4 regions of the Prevotella heparinolytica genome follow, and region 1 is predicted to be linked to each of the others. Evidence: riboswitches for the same ligand, from Rfam matches in the RefSeq annotation. Region 1 holds a riboswitch; each other region holds the start of a gene.
What was found. Region 1 has a riboswitch for cobalamin ahead of C3V43_RS04160 (TonB-dependent receptor). Riboswitches for the same ligand answer to the same signal wherever they lie in the genome.
Positions count from the first base shown of each region.

Region 2: another riboswitch for cobalamin. It lies ahead of C3V43_RS07140 (TonB-dependent receptor plug domain-containing protein); the one in region 1 lies ahead of C3V43_RS04160 (TonB-dependent receptor).
Region 3: another riboswitch for cobalamin. It lies ahead of C3V43_RS10200 (ribonucleoside-diphosphate reductase subunit alpha); the one in region 1 lies ahead of C3V43_RS04160 (TonB-dependent receptor).
Region 4: another riboswitch for cobalamin. It lies ahead of C3V43_RS13690 (TonB-dependent receptor plug domain-containing protein); the one in region 1 lies ahead of C3V43_RS04160 (TonB-dependent receptor).

Region 1 is NZ_CP027234.1:1,000,180-1,007,679, forward strand. Features, by position in the region: gene C3V43_RS04160 (TonB-dependent receptor) at 1-2,129, opposite strand, end outside; cobalamin riboswitch at 2,260-2,468, opposite strand; cobalamin riboswitch at 2,912-3,119, shown strand; gene C3V43_RS04165 (putative transporter) at 3,413-5,101, shown strand; gene cbiB (adenosylcobinamide-phosphate synthase CbiB) at 5,138-6,103, opposite strand; gene C3V43_RS04175 (threonine-phosphate decarboxylase) at 6,158-7,219, opposite strand; gene C3V43_RS04180 (cobyric acid synthase) at 7,212-7,500, opposite strand, start outside.
Region 2 is NZ_CP027234.1:1,721,378-1,728,877, forward strand. Features, by position in the region: gene C3V43_RS07130 (PKD-like domain-containing protein) at 1-324, opposite strand, end outside; gene C3V43_RS07135 (YncE family protein) at 362-1,525, opposite strand; gene C3V43_RS07140 (TonB-dependent receptor plug domain-containing protein) at 1,539-3,518, opposite strand; cobalamin riboswitch at 3,624-3,834, opposite strand; gene C3V43_RS07145 (nucleoside deaminase) at 3,886-4,302, opposite strand; gene C3V43_RS07150 (hypothetical protein) at 4,585-4,818, opposite strand; gene C3V43_RS07160 (S41 family peptidase) at 5,440-7,212, shown strand; gene C3V43_RS07165 (YraN family protein) at 7,212-7,500, shown strand, end outside.
Region 3 is NZ_CP027234.1:2,519,854-2,527,353, reverse strand. Features, by position in the region: gene C3V43_RS10210 (hybrid sensor histidine kinase/response regulator transcription factor) at 1-1,693, shown strand, start outside; gene C3V43_RS10205 (ribonucleotide-diphosphate reductase subunit beta) at 1,727-2,776, opposite strand; gene C3V43_RS10200 (ribonucleoside-diphosphate reductase subunit alpha) at 2,792-5,311, opposite strand; cobalamin riboswitch at 5,382-5,599, opposite strand; gene C3V43_RS10190 (hypothetical protein) at 6,064-6,468, shown strand; gene C3V43_RS10185 (YgjP family zinc-dependent metalloprotease) at 6,489-7,199, opposite strand; gene C3V43_RS10180 (head GIN domain-containing protein) at 7,457-7,500, shown strand, end outside.
Region 4 is NZ_CP027234.1:3,387,908-3,395,407, forward strand. Features, by position in the region: gene C3V43_RS13675 (hypothetical protein) at 51-305, shown strand; gene C3V43_RS13680 (protein-export chaperone SecB) at 298-714, shown strand; gene C3V43_RS13685 (hypothetical protein) at 716-1,264, shown strand; cobalamin riboswitch at 1,309-1,510, shown strand; gene C3V43_RS13690 (TonB-dependent receptor plug domain-containing protein) at 1,572-3,587, shown strand; gene C3V43_RS13695 (YncE family protein) at 3,615-4,739, shown strand; gene C3V43_RS13700 (ABC transporter substrate-binding protein) at 4,746-5,882, shown strand; gene C3V43_RS13705 (iron ABC transporter permease) at 5,875-6,903, shown strand; tRNA gene C3V43_RS13710 (tRNA-Arg) at 7,157-7,230, opposite strand; gene recA (recombinase RecA) at 7,351-7,500, opposite strand, start outside.

The sequences.
Region 1 (7,500 bases):
TGATAAGTACAGTTCAGGCGCAGCTTGCCGTGAGGCAACAAGGGATTGCTGAAAGTATAAGAGGCTTCGGCGCTGCCGAACAGCCACGGGCGGTTGGGCACACGGTTGTTGTAGGTGGCCGAGGGTTTCCCGTCGCTCTTCAGCTTTTGCTGATCGCGTGCGTCCTGATAGCTGATATTGGCGGCGAGCCGGAGCTTGGACTGCCAGTCATAGCGCACTTCTCCTTCCAGCCCTTTGATATGTACTGCCGGAACGTTGGTGTATTGCATCGTTCCCTCTTTTTCGGTTATGGTGGTTTGGATATAGTTGTTTACGTTTCGCAGAAAAGCGCCGGCTTCGTAATAAACCGTATGTCCGGCATAGGGATGCCATGTGCCGAAAAGTGCGACATTGAGGTTGTCGCTGCTTTCGGGTTTCAAAGCTACGTTGGCATAGATGGTAGTGCCGTTTCCAAGCAGTTCGCGGGCCACCGGCAACCTTACGCTGTGTTCGTAGGATGCTTTGACGGACAAAGGTTCGGCCACGGTATACCTTGTTCCGGCTCCGTAACCTATATAGTTCCGGGTGGTGGCGCCTTGCACTTTTCCGGAACCTGTGACACTGGGCTGGTCGGTCTGTCGGATGTTCGGGTGGTTGATATAATCTTTTACAAAGAACACATTGCTCATTTTTCCATCAAACAGCAGTTGGTTGTAAGAAAGGGCTATGATGTGTTTGGTCACGACATCGTTTGAAGGTTTGAATTCTTCGTCCGTTTCGTCGTACCGGTCGTTTCCGATTCGGATCAGGTGATAGTTGAGGTTTAGGTTATGGCGGTCGTTCAGCCGATAATCGAGGTTGGTACGCACAATGGTCAGAGGTCTTTTGTAATGGCGCATGGAAGGTTGTTTGCCCATAATCTCGTTGCGCTGGGTCACGATGTAGCCGCCATCCCAGTAATACTTGCGGTAGGCGGTGTCGACGGTCAGAGAATGATCCCAAGTGCGAGAGAGGGAGGCGCTCAACTGCATGTTTCTCAGGATGAAGTGTTGTTTGCGGTAGCGTGCCGCTATGTTCCATGCATCCGATTTTCTTTCGGCCATTCCGTACACCTTATTCTGTACGGAGCCGGTTTGCAATTCCTTGTCTGTTTTGGAGTAAGAGGCGGAAACGAAGAACTCGTCAGCCCATTTTTTTCCGGTTACTCCGGCTTCTATCTGTCCCCACAGAGAGAAGTAGGCGTCGTGAAAACGTTTGGGGTTGCCGATGATGAAGTTTTCTCCGCTTTCGTCGCGCATCTCTACGTTTTTCATCCGATAATCGTTCTTCGAATAGTTCACACCCACGGTGGACCTGATGATAAGCCCCGTCTTCGGTTCTACAATTTGCGCGTTCAGATCGGCTCGGTGGCTATGGAAAGAGCCGATGCTGTAAGAAGCGTCCAGAAAATGTTTCTTTTCCTGCTTCGTGATGATATGGATGGCGCCACCCAACGCGTCGGTTCCTAAAACTGCCGGAACCACTCCTTTGTATATTTCGATTCTGTCGATGATATTGACCGGCAAATTTGCCAATGAAACACCGCTTCCTTTTGCATCCAACGGCATTCCGTCCAAGAAATAGCGAATGGAATTGCCGGACATCCCGTTGATGGAGAGGTCGAAATCCGAACCGACCCCGCCTTCCTCTCTGACCTTGATGCCTGTTGTACGGTTCACCAGATTATTAAGGTTATTCAACGAATTTACCGTTGATTTCACGTCGAGCGCATTGACGGTGAAAGCCCCTTCCTTGATTTTTTGCGTTTGGGTTTTGCCATAGACTTCTACGGTGTTCAGCGCCACGGCACTTTCCTGCAATGTGAAATTGAGCCTTTTGTCCTGCCGGATGTCGAGCGACTGCTTCACGGTGCGGTAGCCCAAAAAAGAGACGACAAATGTATGTCTCCCCGGAGGCACTTGCAGTGAATACCTGCCGCGGTCGTCCGTATAAGTTCCGGACGTTGTTCCCTCGATGGCAATGGTGGCTTGAGCGATGGGGGTTCCGTTCCGGTCTGCAACTTTCCCGGACAGGGTGGCTTTATTCTGCGCCGCCATATATGCAGGCAGCAGCATGATGAGTATCAATGACAGATATGCGGTAATTCTCATTCCGATTCCTTTAAGCATTCGTAAACTTGCTTTCACGGAGAGAAGAAAAACAAAGAGAAAGATTCCTTGTATCGATATAGGTAGGAATACCTCGACTCGATGTTTTGCGGCTTTATTCCCCCGAAAGCACAAAAACCATATCGTCTTGGCAGGTCTTCTGACTTGTCCCTCTTTGAATGCCTTCCCATCCCTTTTTTGAAGACAGTGGCTTGCAGAATACTCAAAGATATCGAAAGGACTTACAGCAGCGGGTCTGTTCAGGATTTGCACCTGATTCCCTTTTCATCGCATTTCTCTCTTATGGAATGGAGGATGCGAACCAAAATCGGCAGCAAAGATAAGAAAAAAAACACTATCGGATGCTTTCTTTTTTAATTCACTAATGCTTTCTTCTGATTGCGGTGCTCTTGGCATGATTTCAGGATAGCCCTGTATAGCTTTACGACAGATGCTCTATGAGTCATGTTTTTTTATCATGACGTGTCGATGCTTTATGTCTTTCCTGTTTCTTCTTTTACCCCTCTCAGAAGTACTTCTGAGAGGGGGTGGAATCAGTCGGCGACTGAAATGGTTTCAGTCCCTGACTCAAATGGTTTCAGTCGCCGACTGAATCACATTCACTCAGTGACTGAAATAAGTTGTGTTGGAAAGCCATCGGGGTTTCCGTCTGTTTTGTAAAATAAAATAGATAAAAACACGCATGAAGGAACCTTTGTCGATGAGACGAGCCGGTCGCTTTCGAAAAAAAACGGCCGTTTTTTTGTATTGCTTCCGATTTCCATTATCTTTGTGCCTGAATTGGTTTCGGATGAACGTTTCCGTCATTCGGATTAAAAGGGAATCGGGTGCAAATCCCGGACAGTCCCGCTGCTGTGAAGCTCTGTTGAAATCTTGAAAAGAACCTTTGCCACTGATACGTGCGCTGTATGTATCGGGAAGGCTTCAAGATTAGGAGTCAGTCAGAAGACCTGCCATTCGTTAAATGCTGCCTTTGCTCGTGGGATTAGGAAGACAGCGCGTAAAAAACAAATAGTCGACATTCGGATCTGGAAGAGGTATGCTTGTGACAAGGTATGCCTATGACGCAGTGCATTGTCGGGGCATGTATGTGCCGGCAGTTGTATCGGACTAAGCTAAAACACGGCAATATGCCCATATAAATAGCTGTTTCAATGTGTAAAGTGCGTATCCCCGGAGAAGTGATTTCTGTGGGGATACTTTTAAAAAGATCTCAAAGCCCGATTATTGATTGTTTTACCATTTATATAACCAATGTAGCAACTATGGAATTATTAAGGAATCTTTTTGAAGGTTATCCCAATCTTTGGGGAGGCGGAGTGGCACATTCCGTTCTTGTTTTGTCGCTTGTCATCGCTTTCGGCATTATATTGGGAAAGGTGAAAGTGGCGGGCATTTCGTTGGGTGTCACTTGGATATTGTTTGTAGGCATTGTTTTCGGACATTTCAATTTGAATTTGAACGAACATCTGCTACACTTTCTGAAAGAATTCGGGCTGATTCTCTTTGTATATTCCATCGGCCTGCAAGTGGGACCCGGTTTTTTCTCCGCCTTCAGGAAAGGTGGGCTTACGCTGAACATGCTGGCGGTGCTGGCTGTTTTCGTCAGCGTGCTGACTACCGTCCTGCTTCATTTTCTTACGGATATACCCATTACCACAATGGTCGGCATCCTGTCCGGAGCAGTGACGAATACTCCCGGTCTGGGCGCCGCCCAACAAGCCAACAGCGACCTGACCGGAGTAGATGCGCCCGAAATAGCTTTGGGCTATGCCGTGGCCTATCCGTTGGGTGTCATAGGGTGCATCCTGTCACTGCTGGCGCTGAAATATCTGTTTCGCATAGATGCGGGCAGGGAAGAGGCGGAAGCGGAGTGCGGGTTGGGACATCAGCAGGAGCTGACGGTCAGCCCCGTCTCTGTGGAGATACGCAATGAAGCCATAGACGGCAAGAAGATAAAAGAGGCAAAACCGTTGCTGAACCGCGCGTTTGTCATCTCCCGCATACGCCATCACGGAGGCAACGGAGAAGCGGAACTGGCAAGTGCCGACACCGTGTTGCATGTAGGGGATGAGATTCTCTTCATTGCCGACCCCAAGGATGTGGAGGCCATTATTGCCTTTCTGGGCAAAAGAATCACGGTGGAGTGGGAGAAGGTGGACAAGAAACTGATATCCCGCCGTTTTCTTATCACGAAGCCCGAACTGAACGGGAAGTCGCTGGCGCAACTGAAGATACGCAAGAATTTCGGAGCCAGCATCACGCGTGTGAACCGTTCGGGCGTCGACTTGGTGGCTGCTCCGAACCTGCAATTACAGATGGGCGACCGGGTGACGGTTGTGGGCAGCGAGCTTGCAATGGGGCATGCCGAGAAGGTGCTGGGCAACTCGCTGAAGCGCCTGAACCACCCAAATCTGATTCCCATCTTTTTGGGCATTGCACTGGGTTGTATATTGGGAAGCATCCCCTTCATGTTTCCCGGCATTCCGCAACCCGTGAAACTGGGACTGGCAGGAGGGCCGCTTATCGTCTCCATCCTTATCAGTCGTTTCGGCCCGCGCTACAAACTGATAACCTATACTACGATGAGCGCAAATCTGATGATACGCGAAATAGGCATTTCACTCTTTCTGGCGTGCGTGGGACTCGGAGCAGGGAAAGGTTTTGTAGATACCATTATCCATGAAGGAGGTTATGTATGGATTGCCTATGGAGCCATCATTACAGTAGTCCCCCTGCTCATTGCCGGTATGGTGGGACGTTATTTCTGGAAGCTGAATTATTTTACGCTCATCGGTGTGCTTTCCGGCTCGAATACCAATCCGCCCGCACTGGCCTACTCTTCGGAACTGACCTCTTGCGATGCTCCTGCCGTAGGATATGCCACGGTTTATCCGTTGACCATGTTTTTGCGGGTGCTCACGGCGCAAATGCTGATACTGGCATTGGGATAGGGAGGTTTGAATTAAATGTTTTAGGGGAATCTGTCATCAATGAATCCAATAAAACAACGTGGAGAAGAGGAATACCAGCAGAATCATCAAAACCTCCGTGCGACGGTTGATACGGATGGCCGGCCGCATATCTTCTGTTGTTAACATTCGGGGGGTGATTCCGATGTAAGGTTTCCACACTTCTTCGCCAAAATAATCGTGAGGACCTCCGAAACGGCAGTTCAAGATACCTGCAAGAGCGGCTTCCGGATAGCCGGAGTTGGGACTGGCGTGCTGCTTGCCATATCGAGCTACGAAAGCAAGCAAAGAAAGTCGTCCGGCAACAAGTACCATCAGAAAAGCGGTCAGACGGGCAGGAATGTAATTGGCTACATCGTCCAGACGGGCGGCAAAACAGCCGAAGCGGCGGTAACGTTCATTCCGATAGCCTATCATGGAGTCCAATGTATTCACCATCTTATAGGCGAGCATGCCGGGAACACCCAGCAGCAGATACCAGAAAAGAGGAGCTACCACCCCGTCACTGAGATTCTCGGCCAGCGTTTCGAGGGCAGCCGTACGTACCTCTTGTGCCGAGAGCCGGGAAGTGTCGCGTCCTACAATACGGGCTACTTGCGTTCTTCCTTCCTCCAAAGAGCTATCCATAGCCCGGAATACCATGCGGACTTCACGAATCAAGGTAGTGCCTGCCAGACAATAGAATATCAAAAGGATTTGTAGGCTTAGGAGTAGTCCCGAAGAATAGAGGGCACTGAAGCGAAGCAGGAACAGCGTAAACAAGTAGACACCCACTACAAGAAACAGCGTGACGAGCATTCCTTTCAGACGTAAATGTGAACCATGATTCATCCGATGCTCAAGAAAAGAGATAGCTTTGCCGAAAGCTACTATGGGATGTGGAAGCCAAAGCGGATCGCCCAACAGTCGATCGACCAACCAAGCTGTGAGCAAAGGCAAATTCAAATTAAAGGAAATACCTAAAAAAATCAATAACTCTTCCATTTTCTACACGCATTGAGGTTCTTCTTCAATTATATTCTCTTTTTCAGGATCGATTCATTCTTCGGCAAACCATTGCTCTATCGCTTTCACCAGTCGATCGTTCTCTTCGGGTGTTTGCGTAGCTATGCGGAAGAAGCGTTCGTCCAGTCCGTCAAAATTGGAAGCATCGCGAATCAAGATGCCATGCGCTTCGGCAAGGAAATCTTTCAAGGCAGAGGCTTTGCCCGAACGAAGGCGTATCAGCATGAAGTGGGTTGCCGTGTCCCACACTTCAAGCCCTCCAAGAGTTTGGAGTGCAGCGTGCAAACGGCGCGTTTCTTGCAGATAAGTGGAAACGTCCGGAGCATCGGGAGCATCGTGCTCCAATAGATACAGTCCGGCTTCGATGGCTATCCGGTTCACCGACCAGGGCATGCGATTGGTGCGCAAGCGATGCAGCAGGTTGGAGGCTCCGGTGACATAGCCCAAGCGCAAACCGGGCACGGCATAACGCTTGGTCATGGAGTGAAGCAACAACACGTTGGGCCAAGCCATCGTCTCTGCCGGAGAGAAGAGGGGCTTCAATGTGAAGTGTTCGTAAGATTGGTCGATGACGAAGCACACTTGCCCATTGTGTTCGATGAGTTTCGCCAGATGCTCTTTCCCGACGACTTCCCCCGTGGGATTGTTTGGATTGCACAGCCACAGCATGCGTACCTCTTTTGGCAAGAGGTAATCCTCTTTTTCGTCAGGAATCCGATAAAGCGATACGACCCGATGCCCGTGCATGCGGCAGGCATCGGCATACTCGCTGAAAGTGGGCTGCAAGATAGCGGTATGCGTCCCTCTGAAAGTCTGGGCAATGAGATAGATGGCTTCGGTGGCGCCGTTTGTCACGCATACGGCATCGGCAGGAAGGCCATGGCGGGCGGTAAGGCGTGCTTCGAGGGTATAGGGTTCCGGTTCGGGATAAGACGAAAGGCAATCACCCGGCGTCTGCATGCCGCTTCCACGGATGCAATCGCACAGATGGGCTTTCAAGGCAGACAAGTCTGCTTTGCCGTATATGTTTGAACTGAAATTGGCTGTTATCGGGCGGTTGTATTTATATGAATCGTCTCCGTGTCCTTCAATCATGGTTTTCTGTCAGTATTTTGTAGACAAGCGTCATGTCGACATGACGGCGCACGTAGTCGGCCAGCTTATCGTATTGTTCTTCTTTAAATTTACGGTAATCGAATGCTTCGGTGGTTGCAGACAGTTTGCCGGCAAAGCGGTGCAACAGCAAGTCGATGAACTCCGGATTATCGAGTATGCCGTGAACGTATGTACCCATGCAGGTGTCGTCAACGGAGTATCCGTCGGCAGTACCGTCTTCCAGCAGGTTCAGAGGCGAGGCGAAGGCCCCTTTCACAGGG
Region 2 (7,500 bases), 720 kb from region 1:
GTCCGTCACATTAATGGCGAAATTGGCGGTGTAAACCTTCTCTTCGGCATCGGTCACGGTGAGCACGAAGTCTTTCTTTCCCACTTCCGCTGTGATAAAGGTAAAGACGTCATCCGTGCTGTAGATAGAGTCTCCACAGCTCCATTTGTACTTGGCGGCCGTGCCGTTGGCAATCGTCGGCTTAATCTCCAGTACCTTGCAGTTGGGCGTTTCATACTGTGCCGCCAAACCGATGCTTAAAGGCTCCGGATCATCCTTGCTACACGCTGTGAATGCGAAAGCAATAATGCACATTGCACAGCCTAAATTCATTAACTTCTTCATACGTGCTAAAATGTTTAAATGAGTAATATAATTGTGATTAATAATGAAGTTTCTTCTTTGTAAAGGCGAAGTGTGCAGGTATGTCGCCCGTGCGGACACTCCATTTCTTACACCCGTCGGGAGTAAAGCAATAAAGGTCTCCCGGAGATACGTAATTGCCGGCATCGGTGATATAGAACTCGTGCGTATCGGGGTTGACAGCTATGCCGTAGGGCATCTTGATTCTTCGTTCCGTATTGTCCGTGATAAAGCGGCGGGTGACGATATCCCGGCTTCGGGTATCGATAATGGCATAGCTGAAAGTCCACGAATTGGTGACGTAGCTCCATTCCGTTCCGTAGATATAGAGGGAGTCGCCCGACAGGGTCATTTCGGTGTTCGCCACGTCGAGAGCATCGCAAACGGTATCGGTACGCGGGTCGATGACGTAGGTCTTGGAATGTACACCATAGTAGTCGCCTCGCGATGAAACCCAGATATAGCCCTGCCGGTCTACCTCTAACCGATGAAGGTTGATGGCCACATCGATGGTGTTGACGACGCGGAAAGTCTGCAAGTCGATGACAGACACCGTTCGGTCGTAGTTGGGGAAGCGGTAACCGCCCGAGTTGGCCACGTAGAGCCGGCCGTCGTAAACCACCAGTTCATCGGGTTGATACCCCACGTTGCAAGTATCTACAACAGCCAGGCGGTCGATGTCTATCTTGGCCACGTATCCTAAGCGGGCATTGGGGTCTAACTGCACGGGGCCGGCGTAAGAACTGACATAAGCATAACGGCCGGAAAAGGTGATGTAGCGGCAGTTGGGAATGGAGATTTGAGTGATGTGCCGCGCATCGGTCTGGTTCATCACCTCCACGAAGTGAGAGCAGTTGATGACCGCCCATATCTTGCCGTCGTAAATCTGTATGTCGTTGCCCACGTCGCCCAACTCTTGCACCACACCCGGATTGGCTTGCGCATAAATATTGCGGATGTACTTGCCCGTCAAGGCGTCGTAGTAGTCGAGGGTGCACTTGTTCGATCCCATGTTCCCCTCGTTGAGCAGGAAGAACCCTTTAATGTCGGTGCTTAGATCCTCCGGCGAGGGCTCCACCTGCTCCTCCTGATGAGGGATGATGTTCTCGTCGTCGCTGCGGCAGGCAGATACTGACAGGCTGAGTGCAAAGCAAAACAGAAAATACCTTAAGAGTTTCTCCATATTTCCTCCTTTTTTATATGATGACGTTCAGTTTTATCTTGAAGTTGGTACCCGGCATGGGATAGCACTGCACCACTTCGTATTGCTGATTGAAGATATTATTGACTTCGGCCGTAACTCGTAACACCCACCTGCGGAAAGGGAAACTGCACGACAGCGACAGGTCGCTGGTATACCACGGCTTGGTGTAATTCTCCGGAATGTTGGCGCTCGCCTCGTAGCGCTCGCCGGTGTAGATGAAGCTGTAATTGGCCGTCCATTGGCGGTAGGCGGCGGTGATGATGGCCGAAAAGGAATGCCACGGGATGTAGGGCAATTGTCCGCCGTAGAAGCGGCTTTTCTTGTCCGTATGGTCCATCGCCTTGTTGTAAGTGTATGTGACGTGAGAAGACACATCGGCCTTTCCCAAGCGCCAGTCTGCCTTTACCGAGGCATCAAGTCCCCAAATATGGCACAAGCCGAAGTTCATCATTGTCCAGCGGAACTGGTTGCTGGTGGGCATAGCCACGATTTTATCCTCCACTTCGTTGTAGTAGCCGTCGGCTTGCAACTCTATCCTTTTGAGGATGCGGCCGGGCCGGGACTTGCCGTATGTAAGCCCGACGTCGTACTGCGTGGTGTATTCGGGCTTCAAATCCTTGTTGCCGATGAAGGTATAATAGAGGTCGTTGAACGTGGGCATGCGGAATATGCGTTTGTAGAAAGCGCGAAGTGCAAGTTGGTCGGTCGAGGTGACGAATGGCTTGTAGCTGAATGCCACGGTGGGAGTCAGCTTGCTTTTATCGCCGGCCGCCCCGCCGCTCTTGCGGGTATGGTCGGCGGCATAAGTATGGAGCAGCGAGAATTGTGCGGAGAGCCTGTCCCAATGCAGACTTGCAGACAGGGCGGATAGAAACGTCCACCGTGTAGGATAGACAAAGTTCACGAGGTCTGCATTAAGATGGTTGTACTGTATGTCGTTGGAGAGGGAGACCGACCACCATTCGCATACATCATAGAGGTGCGAGGCCGAGAAGTAGGCTTCGGTCTGGCGATAATGGTTGTCGGTGTACATCGTGGTCACATCCAGCCGCGGGTCGCTGAGATAGTGCAGGTAATCGTAAGCCACTTTGACATTTGCAAGCAGTGTATAACGGTCGGTGAATTGGCGGCGCAGCGAACCTTGTCCGAACACCGAGGTGTCCCATTGACGGTCTTGATGGCGGAACTTGCCGGGTTCTTCACGCACGGCGGCACCGGGGAAGCCGCGTTCGCTGTTGTAGAAATAAACCTTGGCACGCCACTCGCCGCGGGGAATCCGGCCGAACAAAGCTGTCTCCATACGAAAAGCACGCACATCGCCGTTATGGCGTACCTCGGTGGTATCGTATCCGTTCTTTTTGGCATAGCGGAAACGGTAGCGTCCCGAAGTAGTCATATACTCGGTGCTGAGCTGGGAGCTGAGGTTGTCGGAAAGCTTATGTTCCCACAGGACAGAAGGGTTATAGGTGTCAAACGACCCGGCTTTGAGTGCAATATTGAGGTTATCTTTCTTGTCTTTCCCGGCAAATTCGGGCTTGCGTGTCTGCAGATAGACGGCCGATGCCGATGCGAAATCTCTGGCGGGTTGCAGAATGGTGGACTTTTGCCCGTTGTAGAGTTGCAGAGCCTCCATATTATCGAGTGAAAAGCGGCCTAAATCTATCTGACCGTTCTGCGCATTGCCCAGTTGTACGCCATCATAGAAAACTCCCGTATGGTTGGTGCCTAAAGAACGCACGTTGACGGTTTTCAGTCCGCCGATACCGCCATAGTCCTTGATTTGTACACCTGCGAAGTAACGCATGGCGTCGGCCACGCTGTGAACGCTCAGTCGTTGAAGTTCCTTGCCAGAAAGTTGTTGTACGGGAATTATGGTGTGGCGAGACTGCTGTGCCGTGATGACAACCTCCGACAAATGCTGAACACTGTCGAGGCGGCTCGGCCTATCCGAATCTCCGACATGCTGCGCCATCATACACTTGGCAAATGCGCACAACACAAATACCGGCAGCAAGCGTCTGCTGAATATGAGTTTCCTTCTTGACATTTTCAATCTTAGCCCATCCCGAGGGTGCTTTGAATGACAATGCAAAAGGCAGGTCTTCTGACTTGTCGCCCGATGGCAAACGTCTTCCCAAGAATCTCAGTGACGTCATGTTTGCCCGAAAATGCGACTTACAGCTGCAGGACAGTTCGGGATTTTCACCCGATTCCCTTTTAATCATCCGGTTGCGGGGTCGATAGTTTAGAATAAACCCGGATAAACGGATGAACCAAATGCGGTGTAAAGGTATGATTTTTTAGGATAAAATAGCAAACTTTTCAGAAGAAAGTAGAAATTAGCGACGCTTGGCGGCAAAAAACTCTTTCATCAATGCGGCAGACTCTTCTGCAAGTATCCCCTTTACCACTATTGTTTTAGGATGCAATGCCTGTGGAGCATAGCGCCGATATCCCCGCTTCTCATCTTCGGCGCCAAACACCAGACGCCCCATCTGTGCCCAAGCGATGGCACCGGCGCACATCACACAAGGTTCCACTGTGACATAAAGCGTACATTCATTCAGGTATTTCCCACCAAGCGTTGCAGCCGCAGCAGTGATGGCCTGCATCTCGGCATGGGCCGTGACGTCGGTCAAAGTTTCCGTCAGGTTATGCGCACGGGCTATGATACGTTCTTTGCACACCACCACCGCACCTACGGGAACTTCGCCCCGTTCACCGGCCTTTTGCGCTTCGAGAAGCGCTTGCTTCATATAATGCGTATCGTCCACGAGAGTATCTGATTTATTCCATCGGTTTGTCATTATTTATCGCTCCGTATCAACTTCATACCATCTTCTTATCATGTTTTTATCATGTTCTTGTCATGTTCTTGTTATGTTCTTATCGTCTTCGTATCATGTTCGTATCATCTTTTTACCATCTTCGTATGTCCTTCGTCTCTATAGACAAGGAACAAACAAGGAATAAATACGGAACATATACGGAATAAATGCGGTTCTGACAAGGTTCTGATACGGGAAAAAGCGGCTTCGTCATCTCCTCATATCATGTTCGCCGAATAAGGTCGGATAGTCCTCTTCCATATTTTTATGGATAAACATAAGGATGGTCTCGCGCAACCAGCGCGACTTGTTCGTTATCTTATACCTTTCAAGATAACGGTCCACGATGCGCTGTTCTTCTTCGCTCATCAGGCACACCATGCGCTGTTCGCGTTTCGGTTCTTCGGGTGTTGCTTTTGCACACGTTTTATCTCTCTTTCTCATATCTTCTGCAAAATTACTTTTACTTCCGTAAAAACAAAACGAACCTGCATGTTTTTTACACCCAAAGCCTTAAGGGCACGGCCTAAGCCTCTTTTCATGGCAATTTTCCGACTTTTTTCGGTACGTTGCACACCTGCTCCCACACTCTTTGTCCATAGGTTGCGGATGCTTATCCGCAGCGTGCGTTTACCCGTTCGCACACTGCGTTTTTATATCCGTGCACCGCAAACAGAGATGCATACACGAATCGTACAACTTTTCTCCGTGCATCGAACAGCTTTGGAGTATATACCGAACAGCTTTTCGCTATACATCCACCTTCGCTCATCCGCACTTCGCATCCACACCGCACATTCTGTCACACTTCCTAAAACAGAAAACCAGTTCAGCAAAACAACGGAGAATCTAAACGAAAGAGAAACAACGCATGCGAAACGGCAATGAATACGGGAGACTATTCGTGGGAGATGCCTTCAGTACGGACTAAAACGAGCGGCAGATCGGCACTTTTCGGGCACTTCAGCCGATATTTTCGCTGTACGCAACAGTTTTTTCCTTTGTTTATTTTTGCAAGAAGAAGAAAAAACGTATTTTTGGGAATCTTTAAAATAACTTAGAAGAATGAAACAGATACATTATTTCATTTTCTGTTTGCTCGCAGTAGCTGCAATCAGCCTTAGCTCATGTGAAAAAGACAAGGACAAAGTTGTTCAACCGGCCATAACCAACCAGAGCTGGCAAGAGGGAGTGCCCGTGGAAATCACTCCCAACGAAACGCTGACCGTGACTTTTAATGCTGCCGCCAAATGGAGAGCAGGCACCAACTCCATCTGGTGTGAAATTCTTAACAAATCGGGGAACGCAGGAAAAAGCACCCTGCAGCTTTTAACAAAATCCGGCACCACAACCGATCGGACTTCCGAGATACTCATCACCGTGGAGGGATATGACAAGGCTGTCAGCTTCCAAGTGACACAAAAAGCCGGCGAAGTTCCTCAGGAAGAAACAGAAGACATGAAGGTCAACACAAAGGTGGCCGAGTATCTAAGAAAAAACTATCTGTGGAATGATGAGTACAAGACAATGCCCCTTGACTATACAAAGAATTATGAGGACTTTTTCTATGGGACTCTGGAGGCCATGAAAACCAACACCTTAGATAAGAAGCCATATACCGGAAACGATGGGAACACCTACTATAGCCTCTTCTCTTATATCCAAAAGAAAAATCCCATCACCAAGACCCGTGCCAAGCTGGTGGAAAAAGAACTCAGCTATAGCTTCGGCATCACAGGCATCACTCCTTTTCTCATAGGCAATGACTCTGTTTGCTTCGCCATACGGGGCGTATATCCCGACTCACCCGCTACGGCCGCAGGCCTAAAGCGAGGAACTATAATCGGCAAGATAAACAATGAAAGGCTAAGCGAAAGCAATTGGGGAAAAAAATATTATGCACTGCGGTCACCAGATGCAATCTCATCCCTCACCCTGACGGAAATAGAGGTTGTAAACAAAAAGTGGGAAGAGGCCAAGAATATCAGTCTGACTTCGGACGCAATATACCTGAACCCCGTAATCACAAGCAAAGTGACAGAGATAGACGGGCACAAGATAGGCTATTTAGTCTATTCGGAGTTCGAAGCGGCTTTCGACCAAGAGCTGTTCGACGTTTTCAAGAAGTTCAAGACCCACAACGTCACCGATCTGATTCTGGACTTACGCTACAACGGTGGCGGACACACCATCTCCGCCAACCTGATAGCAAGCTGTATTGCAGCCGAAACTTCCGAAGGAAAAGTCTTCTCAAGTTTGCGCTTCAATAAAGAAAGAATGGAAAAGCGCGGCAACAAGCGCAAGGATGAGCCGTTCACATACCCCGACCTCTATCCCAATCTGGATGAAAAGCTGACGAAGGGTGGCCTCGGTCTGAAAAAAGTATACTGCCTCGTGGGAGAAGGCACAGCTTCATCGAGTGAACTGGTAATCAACAGCCTGAAAGGAATCGATTTGGAAGTTATATTGATAGGCAAAACCACCACAGGCAAAAATGTAGGTATGGAAGTGGAGAACTTTGCTGTTGAAGGAAACATCTATGAAGTAGTCCCCATCACATTCCAAAGCTACAACGCCAAAGGATTCGGAGACTACGAAAAAGGCTTCAAGCCGGACTGGGATATGAACGAGACGGTTCAAATCAAAATATATCCGGATTACGGCACAGACGATGAACCTCTGTATGCCAAGGCCATTGAGTTGATCACCGGAAAGAGTCCGATGAAGAGCACCAGCACACGCAGCACAGGCAAGGCTTTGAAAGTTCAGGAAATCAAAGCCCCCGCCATATACCGCCCGGGCTATAACGCCATGCTGAAGAAATACGAGGAAGACTAATGGCCAAGCACAATCTGCTTGGTGCAGCCGGCGAAGATGCCGTAGCCGAATATCTGAAGAAACACGGTTACGGCATCCTCCACCGCAACTGGAGGAAGAACCATCTGGAGCTGGACATTGTAGCTACCAAAGACGATGAACTGATCGTCGTAGAAGTGAAGACCCGTAGAAATACGGACTATATTGAGCCACAGGATGCCGTGAATTGGCAGAAGATACGCCGCATCGTTGTAGCCGCTGATGCCTATATCAAGCACTTTGGCATAGATGCTGCCGTTCGATTCGACA
Region 3 (7,500 bases), 1.5 Mb from region 1:
CATCATCGGCTTCTTCATCCGCTTCGGGTTGCGCATCAAACAAGAAAAAGAAGCTGCCCGGCGCGCCCAATTGGAGAAGGAACAGGAACAACGGGTGAACAAGATGAACATGAGTTTCTTTGCCAACATCTCGCACGAATTCCGCACACCGCTCACCATGATTTCGGGCCCGGTGACGCAATTATGCGAAAATCCCAAGATAGAGGACGAAAACAAGCAGTTGCTCTACATCGTTCAACGCAGCGTGAGGCGCATGCTGAGACTCGTAAACCAACTGATGGACTTCAACAAGTTAGAGAACGATACCCTGAAACTACAAGTGAGGCGGACGGATATAATCTCGCAATTGCAACATTTCGTGGACATTTTCCGCATCAATGCCAACGAGAAGGGTATCACCTTGAATACTTACGGGTTAGAGGACAGCTTCCTAATGTGGTTGGATGTGGATAAGCTGGATAAGATTGTGGGCAATCTCCTTTCCAATGCCTTAAAGTTCACTCCTAACGGAGGAAAGGTGGAGCTTTGCTTCGACGTCGTGACGCGTGAAGAGGCCGGACGCATCTTCTCTCTGACGGAAAAGGACGTCGATACGCAATACGTCAAGATATCCGTGGCAGACAGTGGCAACGGCATTCCTCAAGAGCAGTTGGAGAAGGTATTTGAGCGTTACTACCAACTGAACAACCAAACCGGCGGAACCTACAACTGGGGCACCGGCATAGGCTTGTACTACGCCCGCAGCCTGGCTCTGCTTCACCACGGCTACCTGAAGGCCGGCAACCGCAGTGAAGGAGGTGGAGCCGTCTTCACCCTGCTGCTGCCGGTGAACGACCTTGCATATAGTCCCGAAGAGCGCACCCCCTCCGAAGAAGAGCAGAGCATGGCATTCCCGCTGCAAACCCAAGAGCAATTCCGATTGGAAGATACGGAAGATGGCAAGAAGCAGACCTTGTTAGTGGTGGACGACGACACCGAAGTGGCTCATTACCTGAAAGCCTTGCTGTCGCCCTTCTATAAGATTGTCTGCCGCTTCGATGCCGACAGCGCTTTCAAGGCCATGAGCGAAGAAGCCCCCGACCTTGTGCTGAGCGACGTGGTGATGCCCGGACGAACCGGTTACGACCTCTGCCGCCAGATAAAGGAAGACTTGCAGCTCTGCCATATCCCCGTGATATTGGTGACAGCCAAAGCCACGGTAGAGAACCAAGTGGAAGGGCTGGACACCGGAGCGGACGCATACGTGACGAAACCCTTTGAGCCTAACTACTTGCTGGCACTCATCAAGTCGCAACTAAAGAACCGGGAAAAAGTGCGCAACCTCCTGAGCCGATATACCCAAACGGACAAGATAGAGGAGAACGTGCTGTCGCCCCAAGACAACTCGTTCATGACGGAGCTTTACCACCTGATGGAGAACGAGCTGTCGAACCCGGAACTGGATGTGGCACGTATGACCGAACTGCTGAAAATCTCGCGCACCAAGTTCTACTACAAGGTAAAAGGACTGACGGGCGAGAATCCCAGCGTCTTCTTCAAGACCTACAAGCTGAACCGCGCCGCCGAGCTGATAAAAGAGGGTAGATATACCGTTTCGGAAATAGCCGACATGACGGGATTCAGCACACTGCCGCACTTCTCGACCAGCTTCAAGAGACAGTTCGGGATAGCACCGAGCGAATATGGCAAATAAACAAAAAAAGCGAGAAGCGGGAGGCAACAGGAATCACAAATCATCTTCCAATGCCGTGCTTTTGGCATAGGCCGTGCTTTTAGCTTCAAAGAAGTCGGTCTTCACCATATTGGCATTGGAGTATTGCGACACCCAGCGCATGCTCTCAGGCTCCTTGCGATGGTCTTCGTACAAGAAGCCGAAGCCCAAGCTGTGCCAACGCAAGTTGCCGAGATAAAAGATATATTCCTCCAGCATCTGCTTGTTGAGTCCCTGTATGTCGTCGCCTATGACGTATTGCCCCCACTCTATCTCCTGCCTCACGCCTTCGCGCATCATGCTTTCGTACACGCCTATCTTATCGGGAGTGAAGAGTTCGGGTTCTTCTTTCTTCAGTTCCAAGATGATGTTGCGGAACAGCCACAGATGGGTGTTCTCGTCGCGGTTGATATAGCGTATCTCTTGGGCCGAGCCCGACATCTTGCCGTTGCGGCTCAGGTTATAGAAGAACATGAAGCCGCTATAAAAGTAAATGCCTTCGAGGATGTAGTTGGCAATCAGCGTCTTCATCAGCGTGAAACCGTCCTGACTATTCTGAAAATCATTGTAACAATTGCCGATAAACGTGTTTCGCTTCAGCAGATGTTCATCCGTTTTCCATTGATAGAGGATGTCGTTACGTTCTTCCGGACTGCAAATAGAGTCGAGCATATAGCTGTAGCTCTGGCTGTGTACGCACTCCTGAAAGGCTTGTATGTGCAGACAGAGATTCACTTCGTTTGCCGTGATGTATTCGCTTATGGTAGGCAGGTTGTTGCTTTGAAGCGAGTCGAGGAAAACAAGGAAACTCAGAATCTTGTCGTAGGCCGTGCGTTCGGCTTTCTCCAGATGGGGATAATCCTTTATGTCTTGAGTGAGATTGATTTCTTCGGGTATCCAGAAGTTGTTCATGGCCTGCCGGTACCAGTCGCTCACCCACTTGTAGCGCATGTTGTTGAAGTCGTTCAGATTGGTCGTATTGCCGCCAATCATTTTCCGGAAGCGGAGTTCGATATCGCCTTCGGGATTAAAAAGAGCATTCTTTTTCAGTTTTTTTATTTCCATAATCGTTCGTTTTGGTTAAGATGCACAACTTTCACATTCTTCTACTTCCAAGGACTTGCTGCGGACGTAATATACGGTCTTCACTCCGCACTCCCAAGCCAGCAGATAGAGATTCAAAAGTTGGCGCATGGTGAATTCGTTGGTGATGTAGAGGTTCATGCTTTGCGCCTGGTCTATATGCCGTTGGCGGATGCCCGCAGCACGCACGCTCCACGATTGTTCCAGCAGATAGGCGTCTTTGTAGAGCCAATAGGTTTTGTCGGAGAGGCCGGGCGCCACCCGCGGAAGCATGGCTCCTTTTTTCTCTTCGAGGAAGAAACGTTTCATCACCGGGTCGATGCCCGCCGTGGTTCCGGCAATGATGCCGGTGCTGCTGGTGGGGGCAACGGCCAGAAGATAAGCGTTCCGCATCCCCTCTGTGGCAACGGACGCCGCCAGTTGCCTCCATTGGGGCGAATCGTATCCGCGCTTGACGAAGTAGCTGCCCGTCTGCCAGTCGCTTCCTTCAAAACAGGCGTACTTTCCTTTCTCCTTGGCCAGCTCCATGCTGGCACGGATGGCGGCATAGTTGATGCGCTCGAACACCTTATCCACGAAGCGGAGGTGTTCTTCGCTCTCCCAACGGATGCCGCGCAGGGCGAGCGCATGGTGATAGCCGCTGACGCCCAGACCGATGCTGCGATAGCGATGGTTCGTGATTTGCGCGAAAGGCAACGGGTAGAAGTTCAAGTCGATGACGTTGTCCAATGCCCGGACCACGGTTGCCACCTTTTCCTGCATGCGCTCCTCATCCTCCAAAGGCAAGTGTCCCAACGAGAGGCTGGCAAGGTTGCAGACCACAAAGTCGCCGGGGCGGACCGTCTTCACCACCACCGTATCGCCATCCGTCGTCCGGATATCGGTAGAGACGGATTCGATGGCCGACATGTTCTGCGCTATCTCCGTGCAGAGGTTGGAGCAGTAGATGATGCCTTTATGGGGATTGGGGTTGGCCCGGTTCACCGTATCACGGTTAAAAGTAAAGGGTGTGCCTGTTTCCACGGCGGAACGGAGTATCAGCCTCACGATGTCTTTCAGGCTCATGCTGCGGCGGGATAGGCGCGGGTCGTTCACGCAGTCCCGATACCTCCGCTCCCACTCTTCTCCGTAATAATCTTCGAGGCAATAGCCTTTCACGGTCATGATTTCATTGGGGCAGAACAGGTGCCATTGGTTGTTCAGGTCTTCTTTCGCCATCTGCCAGAAGAGGTCGGGATAGCACACGGCGGGAAAAATGTCGTGCGCCTTCATGCGGTCGTCTCCGTTGTTGGTGCGGAGCTGCAAGAATTCGGGCAGGTCTTTGTGCCAAACATCGAGGTAGACGGCCACGGCACCCTGCCGCATTCCCAATTGGTCGACGGCCACGGCAGTGTCGTTCACCAGCTTCATCCAGCGGATGACACCTCCGGCCACGCCTTTGAAACCCCGGATGTTTCCACCCGTGGCGCGCACCTTGCCGAAGTACATGCCCATGCCGCCGCCGAACTTGCTTACGGTGGCAAAGTTGTCGATGCTGCGGTATATGCCTTCGAGGCTGTCGGGCACGGTATCGATGAAACAACTGGAGAGCTGATGGTAGGGCTTCCGGGCATTGGAAAGGGTGGGCGTTGCCATGGTCACTTCCAGCAGGCTCAGCATATCGTAGAATTTCCTCACCCACTCCAGCCGGTCGTGCTTTTCGGGCAGGGCCAGATGCAAGGCGATGCCCAGAAACATCTCCTGCACCGACTCCATCAGCTCCGCCGAGCGTGTGCGGATGAGGTATCGCTTATAGAGCAAGTCCAGCCCCGAATAGTTGAAGAGCTTGTCGCGTTCGGGACGGATAAACCCGGAAGCCGTTTCTATCTCCTGCCGCGAGTAGGAGGCGAGAATGTAACTGCCGTACAAAGCCGCGTCCGTGAGGAAACTCAGTTTATCGTAATAAGATTGAATGCCGGTTCTCTCCGCCTGCGCTTTCAGCTCTTTCGCCATACGGAAGCCGAGCAGCCGGGCGGCGATAAACTCCCAGTCGGGGGCTTCCTGCGTGGTGAGTTCCACGGCTGCCTTAATGAGCATCGCCAGCCGTTCTTCGGCCGCCATGTCGGGCTTGCAGAAACCTGCGAACTTCTCGGCCAAGACGTTCAGGCTGTATTCACTGCCCGTAAAGTCGTTTTGTATCTCTTTCAGCACATGGGCCACGGTCTCGTCTTTCGCTCCGTCAACAATCTGTGTGAGGGCTTTCCTCCGCTCGGTGCGTTGCCAGCGATAAAGTATGTAGCTTTTGGCCTCGGCATAGAAGCCGTGTTCCATCAAACTGCGCTCTACCTCGTCCTGAATGCACTCCACCGCACGTTTGTCTTCGTTCCGGTTCAGGAACTGCTCCACTTCATCGGTAATGGCGCAGAGGGCTTCGTCAGTAATGTCCTTGCCCGTGCCGACAAAACTTTTGCGTATGGCAATGGCTATTTTTTCTCTGTTATAGGACTCCACAGTCCCATTCCTTTTAACTATCTGCATGTGATGTTTTTGGATTTGAATAAAAAATACTCGTACACTTTTGCCGCCGTTCCCTAATCCCACGAGCGGAAGCGGCTTTTCGAGAATGGCAGGTCTTCTGACTGGCTCCTCGTTTCCGGCGCCTTCCCGCAATCTCAAACGCAGTTTTCAAGAATGCAGTGGCAACAGGTTGTGCCGGAAATTTAGACGGAGTTTCACAGCAGCGGGACTGTTCGGGATTTCCACCCGATTCCCTTTTAATCCGGACGGAGGGAAAATCCGCCCGAAACCATTTCAGGGACAAAGATAGCACAAATTGGAATTATTACATTATTAAAACTGCTTAAAAAAGCATCATCTGCCGGTTACTTGAAAATGAGCGGGAGGCTTCCCGAAGCACATCTTTCTTTTCAAAAAATCATACCAAAACAGATTCCGGTGCAACCATAAAAAATCAAAAAAAGAAGGTTAGGCAAGCTCAGTCCCATATCGAGGCTACATGAGTCGTATACTGATGTATGATCAGTCGTATACTGAAGCCACATCAGTCGTATACTGATCCTACCCCCTCTCAGAAGTACTTCTGGGCGGTCTTTTTCCCACTCTCCCGACTCGTTGCCGGAGACAGAAACCAAACGGTAAACGATTGTTACAGACACAGCGTTCTTGCAATCGCGTCGCCCGTCTTTTTCCATCCGCTATTCTCCGGCAAAAAAGCGGCCGGTACGAATTTATTCGCTACATTTGCAGCATTCTCTAAACACACTCCAACTATGGCACACCGTCTGAACACCAACAAGCAGTTTATGGTAGGTAACGGCATCCTTGCTTTCGCCGTGATTTTTGTAGTCGTCATCTTCGTTTACATGAGCATGAGGTTGCAACAACAGAAAAACGAAGAACGGAACTTCACAGAGACATACACCATCACACTGACCAAAGGATTTGCCGGAGATTCGCTCTCACTGCTCGTCAACGACAGCCTGCTGGCAAGGCTGAAAATCACCGAAGAACCGTTTGAAATGGAAGTGAAACGCTTTGCCGAACAGAGCGCGCTGATGATTGTGGACAACCTCACCGACCGGCTCTCCCTGTTTGAATTGAGCGAGAAGGGAGGCAACTACCGGTTCGAGAAAGAGAACGGAGAGGTGAAACAACTGTCGCAGACGCAGCATTAACAGCCTGAGGCACGCACACGTCAAAACTCCGTGCGGTATTGCTTCAATTCCATGCGCAAGGCTTCCGCTTTGCCCTCCGTCAGCTTGTCCAATAAAGCCCAAAAGCGTTCGCCGTGGTTCATTTCGCGGGTATGCGCCAACTCATGAAGCAATACATAATCTATCAGATGCTTGGGAAGAAGAACCAAATAATAGGAAAGATTGATGTTGCCACGCATGGAACAACTGCCCCAACGCCCGCTGCTGGAGTTAATCTTCACACTCTTATAAGGCAGGTTGTGCTTCACGGAAAGCATATACAGACGTGGAGGAAGAATAATCTTCGCATTACGGCGCAGGGCCTCCTCAATCACCTTGCGCAACCAAGATTGCAGGTTCCTGTCCGAGAAATCCGCATCCGGCGGACAGATAATCTGCATCTCGCCTAACTCCGAACGAGACAGGAAACGCGCCCTCTGCCCTGCCACCAAAGCCAGCTTAAAGAACTCCGTATCGATACGGTAATCCAAATCTATCAACTTGCGGTTCTGTTTCTCTCCGGCGGCAGCCCTCAGGCGCGGACGAAGCTCCTCCAAAGCTCTCTTTACCTCGGCAAGAGACGTTCCGGGAGGCACCGTGACGTGGACACCGTCTTCCCTCGTCCGAAAGATGAGACGACGCGCACGGACATTGACACGAATAAGCATAGGCCCGAACTCCTTGTCTTCCAATATGTGTTCCTTATGTTCCATAATGACAAGGCAAAAGAACGAAGATTTGACCGGAAAAACAAGTATTCGCCCGCTAAAAGCGAACAGAATGTCCGATAACGGACACATCCTCAAAAAAGTATCACACTAATACACAACACTTTAGTATCATGGCATGAAAATTGAATCAAGTATGCCGACGAAGTTCCATTCAAAAAAAACGCATCTGCATGCAACTTTTACGAAACGAGCCGCGTCTAACAAATAAAGACGAATACCAAATCAAAAAAAGAACGAATATGAAGAGCTTAACAACAATCATTACAATCGCTTTCTTGGCTTT
Region 4 (7,500 bases), 1.2 Mb from region 1:
TATAAGTGATTAGTTATCATCAAGGCTTGATATATCAAAAGATTGGGATTATGAATACCATATTAGAACAATTAAAGCAATATTTTAATAATAGCCCACGGGCTATTATTGAACAAGAGTGGGAGGAATTTGATTCCTATAACACAGGACCTACAATAGATGATTTTTTATCATTTACAAGCAATTGGTCATTCAAATGGAAAGGAACGTCAGAAAATAAAAACAAGAAAACTCCGGATTTGTATTCGGAGTTTTCTTATATTTGTACCCAATATTCACCAATAATATTCTTTTATCATGAATAAGGCTGCTTTTTCTTTGGAGAAATATATCTTTAATAGAGTGAGAATTGATTTTGATTTAAACAAGTTGTCAGAATTGGAAATTGATTTTAAACCTTCGGGAAGTTTTAAGCAAATGAACCCTAATTCTGTTTTTGACCTAAAGTTTATATTTTCTGCGAAAGATAAAGGTGCTTCGGAGTCTTTTGTCTCGGTTGAGTGTCATGCAACTTTTAAATTTGCAAGCAATATCCAATTTAATGAGATTCCTTCTTTTTTCTATGCAAACAGTATTGCAATAGTGTTTCCATATGTTAGAGCTTTTGTGAGTACAATAACGCTTCAGGCAAATGTTCCTCCCATTGTTTTACCGACAATGAATTTGTCTTCCTTGGAAGAACCTTTGAAGAAACACACTAAAGAAGTGCAATGAGATGAAGCTTTTCCAGACGGTAGAGGATAGAGATAATCCTGATTACATAGAATCGAATGCTCCTTTTATTTGCAAAGCTGCAAATGCATGGCTGGGAGAGGGATATTATTTCTGGGATACATTGATTGCAAATGCACATTGGTGGGGCAAGGTGAGGTATAGAGAAAATTATGTAATTGTAGAATATACGTGTGACTTATTGAATGGAAAATGCTTTGACCTGCATGGTAACATGGAACATCTGAAATCCTTTAATGAAGTAATTGATTTCTTGAAGTCCCAAAAGTTGGTTACTAAGACTACCACGGTTGCCAAAGTGATAGAGTATTTGAAGAGTAAAGCCGGTTTAGCTTCTAAGTATGATGGGATTAGGGCTTATGGTCATTTCTCGAGATCAAATCCTATTTTTATTCCATTTGAAGATAGTGAAAAAAGTTGCTTAGAATTACTCCCTGCTGTACAGATTTGTCTGTTTCGTAAGAAATCTTTCAATTTAAGTGCCGGCAAAATCATCTACCCCAATCATTATAACATAAATTACTTGGTGTAATAAAAACTTCTTTTTTAACGATATTATAATATCATTTGTTATTCTTATCTTTGCCCCTGTTTTGTTCCGCCTTCTCCATTCGGAGAATATGGATGAAAAGGGAACCGGGTGGAAATCCCGGACAGTCCCGCTGCTGTGAGTTTCGCGGAGGGTGCATCGATACCAATGCCACTATCCTTGAAGAAAGGATGGGAAGGCGATACACCGGAAACAAGTCAGAAGACCTGCAAAACAAAGTCGAAAAATTGTCCGCTCGAGGAAAGCGGACAATGCACGGATTTTTATAAGATTAATTTTAATTGTCTGTATGGCCGGATATATGAGGAGGCAACTGGCTCGCATCTGTATCTTGGGAATAAGCGTCTTGCCGCTTGCCGCTCAGGAGGCGGGAAGGGATACCATTACCGGAAAGGTGCACGAGATAGAGATGGTGGTGGTGACGGCACGACGGCTACCGAACAAGGTGACATCGGCCGTGCCCGTGCAAACCATGTCGAAGCAGGAGATGGAACGGCTGGGAATACAGGGCATGGCAGATGCAGTGAGACGATTTGCCGGCGCCAACGTGAAGGATTACGGGGGAATAGGGGGACTGAAAACAGTATCGATACGCAGCATGGGAGCACCGCATACGGCTGTCAGCTATGACGGGGTGGCGGTGAGCAACTGCCTGGCGGGGCAGATTGACATCGGACGGTTCTCGACGGACAATGTGGCGATGCTTTCGCTGGCAGTGGGGCAAGGGGAGGATTTGTTGCAGTCGGCCCGTTTGTATGCCTCGGCGGGGGTGCTGAACATTGAGACGGAGAAACCGTATTTGGAGGAGGGACGGAACACGGCTTTCCAGGTCAGGATGAAAGGCGGGTCGTTCGGCTATGTGAGTCCTTCGTTGCGATGGTGGCAGCGAGTGGGCGACCGCACGCGCCTGGCTGTGAATGCCGACTACATGAGGGCCGATGGGGTATATCCGTTTACGTTGGTGAACGGGAAGTATGTGACGAAGGAGAAGCGGCACAATTCGGCCATCTATTCGTGGCAGGGCGAAGCGGCTTTGTATCATACGTTCGGGGATGGAGGCGAACTGGATGTGAAAGGGGGCTATTACTATTCGCGAAGGGGGCTGCCGGGTGCGGTGACGCTCTACAACCCGTTATCGGACGAGACGCTTCGGGATGAGAACCCGTTTGTGCAGGCGCGCTACAAGAAGCGTTTCTCGCCGCGGTGGAGCGTGCAGGCGCAGGCCAAGTATACGCATGGATGGAACTTGTATGAGGATAAGGGGAAGGAGTATGAGCAGGGAGTATATCGGGGCGTGCACCGGCAAGACGAGTATTACCTGTCGGCAACGGCATTGTACAGCCCGTCATTGGCTTGGTCGCTGTCGGTGGCGCAAGACGGGGCGGTGAATAAGTTGCGAAGCAACCTGAACGACTGTCCGTTTCCCACGCGATATACTTCGCTGACGGCTTTTAACGCGCGCTACCGGCAAGGGGCGGTGACGGCCACGGGCACGCTGGTGCATACGTTTGTGACCGAACGGGTGAGGGTGGGAGAGGCGCCCGATGATTTTCAGCGTCTGGCTCCGTCACTCTCCATCAGCCTGAAACCGTGGAAGGAGGAGGAGCTCTTCTTGCGTCTGATGTACAAAAGCACGTTCCGTATGCCTACATTCAACGATTTGTATTATTACAGGCTTGGCAACCGAAGCCTGCGCCCGGAGAAGGCGAACGAGTATAACGTGGGCATTACGTGGAGCCGCTCGTCTTGGCGGTTGCCGGATTATCTGTCCGTTACGGTGGATGCGTATTATAACGACGTGACCGACAAGATTGTGGCTTTTCCCACCACGTATGCGTGGCGGATGGCAAACTATGGCAAGGTGCGTGCCGTAGGGGTGGACATTACGCTGGCCACGGCGGTGGCTTTGGGCAGAAGCATGAAGCTGGCCATGTCCGGAGGGTATAGCTATCAGAAGGCGGTGGACGTGACTGATGCAACGGCCAAGAACTACAAGGAGCAGTTGCCTTATACGCCCGTGCATACGGGAAACGTATCGGCCGTGTGGGAAACGCCTTGGCTGAACGTGGGCTATTCCGTGGTGGGAGTGGGAAAGCGTTACCGGCTGTCGCAAAACATCCCGGAGAACCGGATAGACGGGTACATGGAGCATACGGTGAGCGTGTCGAGGGAGCTGGCGATGAAGCGGTGCAAGCTGCGGTTGCAGGCTGAGGTGGTGAACCTGACCGATGAACAGTATGAAGTGATAAAATATTATCCGATGCCGGGACGTTCGTGGCGGCTTACGGGGACATTGAATTTTTAAAACTTAATTTTTTTAAGACTGGTATTTATGAAAGTGAGAAGTTTGCTATTCGGCATGCTTTGTATGCTGGCGTTAAGTGCCTCGCTCGTTTCTTGTAGCGACGAGGATGATGTGTTGGACGACAGCGGCTCGACAGTGAGTCTGCCACAGGTGCGTGCTTATTTCCTGAATGAGGGCACGCAGAAGGAGAACAATGCGGGTATCATGTTTTATGCCCCCAACGGGGATGCCGCATCCATAAGCGACATCTTCAAGAAGCAGAACAATGCGCAGTTGGGAGATGTGGGACAGGACATGATAGTGTATGAAGAGTGTCTGTATGTGGCTGTGTATGGTTCCAATTATCTGGTGAAGCTGAACGCTGCCGGTGTGGTGCAGAAGCGGGTGTCTTTTGTCGGTGACGCAGACTTGTCTGCCGGTATCCGCAGCATTGCCGCCGAGGATGGCTATATCTATGCTTCGTTTTACGGAGGGACGGTGGCCAAAATCGATGCCAATACGTTGCAGGTGGAGAAGAAACTGACCGGAGTGGGAAGCAACTTGGAGGGGGTGGCCATAAGCGAGCGGATGCTCTATGTGGCGGATTCGTATAAGGTTGTGGACTCCAAGTATGTTTATAACAAGGAAGTGGCCGTGATAGATCTGAACACATTCAGCCTGAAAGAGAAGCTGACCGTGACGCAGAATCCCAACATGATGACAGAGGAAGATGACCGGGTGTATCTCATTTCGTGGGATTACAGTGCCGAAAGCTATGTGTTGCAGATGATAGAGCCGAAAAACGGAAACAAGGTGTCGCAACTGGGCTATGCTACCCACATGGCCGCGAAAGGCGACCTGCTTTATCTGGTGGATTCGAGAGTGGACTACTCGCACTGGCCGGAGGTTTCCGCCCGCAATTCGTTTGCTACCTATGATGCGAAGTCCGGGAAGATGAATGCGACCTCTTTCTTGAAAAATGTTCCGGAAGAGTTGAATACGGCAGTGGTGTATATGATTGAGGTGAACGGGAAGAACGGTGATATCTACATTGCCACTACCGGACACGGCAAGACGAACGGCAATGTATATCGTTTCAAAAGCGACGGCAGCTTTGTAGAGAAGTTTGATTGCGGTGGTCAGAATCCTAAGAAGGCGGTTTTCTTTAACTAAAAACGGATGAGAAGATTTTTCGTATCGGTTGTTGTATGCTCTGCCATTTGGCTCTTTGCGGCTTGTGGCGCAAGGGGCAGGAGTGTTACGGCGGTTGCCGGAGGCGACACGGTGGCTTTACGCTATGCCGATAACCTCGTATTGGTGGATTATCCGGGTTATACCGTGGCTTCGTTGCGAAACCCGTGGGATACGTTGAAAACGCTGCATACGTATGTGCTTGTGCCTGCTGCCGATCCCTTGCCGGAGAATCTGCCCGAAGGGACGGTGGTGCGCACGCCACTCTCGAAGGCGGTGGTCTACTCGTCGGTGCATTGCGCGCTGGTGGGCAAGCTGGGCGCTTGGGGCAGCATAGGCGGCGTGTGCGACCTGAAGTATATCAAACTGCCGGCCGTGCAGGAGGGATGTCGCAACGGGACGATAGCGGACTGCGGCGACGGCATGAATCCGGATATGGAAAAAATCATCGACCTGCATCCGGATGCCATCTTGCTCTCGCCTTTTGAGAACAGTGGCGGCTATGGACGTGTAGAGAAGCTGAATATTCCCATCATCGAATGTGCCGACTACATGGAGACCTCTGCCATGGGGCGTGCCGAGTGGATGCGTTTCTACGGTCTGTTGTTCGGCAGGAAGGCGCAAGCCGACAGCCTTTTTGCCGAGGTGGACAGCTGTTATCGGCAGTTGAAGATGCGTGCCGAACTTTCGTCGGTGCGTTTGTCGGTGGTTAGTGAATTGAAAAACGGAACGGCTTGGTATGTGCCGGGCGGACGCAGCACCATGGGTGGCCTCTTCAGGGACGCGTGCGGGAATTATGCCTTTGCCGACGACACGCACAGCGGTTCCGTGCCTCTGGCCTTCGAGACGGTGTTCGACAAGGCAGGGAATGCGGACGTGTGGACCATCAAATACAACCGCGAACGGGATATGACCTATGCGGATCTGAAAATGGACTTCATGGGATATACAGGCTTTAAGGCTTTCAAGACCCGTAATATTTATGGCTGCAACACAGGGAAAGTGCCGTATTATGAAGAGACGCCTTTCCGTCCGGACTATCTGCTGGCCGACCTGATACAAATTCTGCATCCTGAAATGGGAGATTTGGGCGGTTTGCGCTATTTTTGCAAACTGAATGAATAAAGGTTGGAGATACGGCATCGGCCTGGGAGCAATCATTGTACTGCTCTTTCTGGCGAATCTGCTGGTGGGGTCGGTTTCGATTCCGCCGGCCGATGTGTTCCGTATTCTTTGGGGGGCTGAAGGAGTGAAGGCTGGCTGGGCTTTTATCCTATGGGAGTCGCGGTTGCCTCAGGCATTGACGGCGTTGCTGTGTGGCAGTGCCCTTGCCGTTTGCGGACTGATGTTGCAGACAGCTTTCAAGAACCCGTTGGCCGGCCCCTCTATTTTGGGTATTAATTCCGGAGCAAGTCTGGGAGTGGCTTTCGTGATGCTGTTCTTCGGAGGCAGCATCACGGCAGGCACATTCAGTCTGTCCGGATTCTTCTCCGTGCTGGCAGGGGCGTTTGTGGGGGCTATGCTGATTATGGCGCTCATCCTTTTCTTCTCTACTTTGCTGAAGAGCAACATCATGTTGCTGATAACGGGTATCATGATAGGGTATATGGCCTCTTCGGCCATCGCCTTGCTCAACTTCTTCGCTACTGCCGAGGGGGTGCAGTCCTACATGATATGGGGCATGGGTAACTTTGGCGGAGTGTCTTTGCAACAGATGCCTGCCTTTGCCGCAATCACTCTGCTGGGCTTGTTTGCCTCGTTGCTGCTGATAAAGCCGTTGAACGCACTGCTACTGGGCGAACGCTACGCGGAGAATCTGGGTGTGAACATCCGTAGGGTGAGGAATTGGCTGCTGGTTGTCACCGGACTGTTGACCGCCGTCACCACTGCCTTTTGCGGGCCGGTGGCTTTCATCGGGCTGGCCGTACCGCACGTGGCCCGCCTGATTCTGGGGACATCCAACCATAATTCGTTGCTGCCCGTCACCATCCTGAGCGGAGGGGCGGTGGCTTTGGTCTGTAACCTGGTGTGCGTACTTCCGGGCGAGTCGGGCATTATTCCGCTGAATGCAGTAACGCCTATCATCGGAGCGCCGGTCATCATTTACGTCATCCTTAGTCAAAGAAATCCACAACATTTTAATTGAAAGGCCCGAAGGCAGCTTCTGCTTTTACGCTTGTACAAGTATCACCTTACAGTTGTACAAGCGTGACTCTTCACTTGTACAACCTTTCCATTGAATCTCTCTGAATAGTGGAAGGAGGGAATGCAGGACACGGATTTTCCTGATAGTCCGTGGGCTATGGGTAAATCGGGTTTCCGGAATGATTGCAAAATCGCTATCCGGTAAAATGACGAAAGGCAAGCCATCTTTTTTATCGACTGCTTGCCTTTCGTTGTGATTCCGAAGCGATTCGAACGCTTGACCCACGCCTTAGAAGGGCGTTGCTCTATCCAGCTGAGCTACGGAACCATCCTTAATTGCGGTGCAAAAGTACGGTTTTTTGATATTACTGCAAAATTTTGCAGTAAAAAAATGTACCGGGATGAAAAAACTCCCGGAGATGCGCCGTGCATGTCCGGGAGGATTTTGTTATTTCTCCTTTTTGAGTTCTGCAAAAATCAGTCCTTCCAATTCTTCGGCCAATTCAGGATTGTCGAGAATGACTTGTTTCGCTGCATCACGCCCTTGAGCAATTTTGGTGTTGTTGTAGCTGAACCAAGAACCGCTTTTCTTGATAAT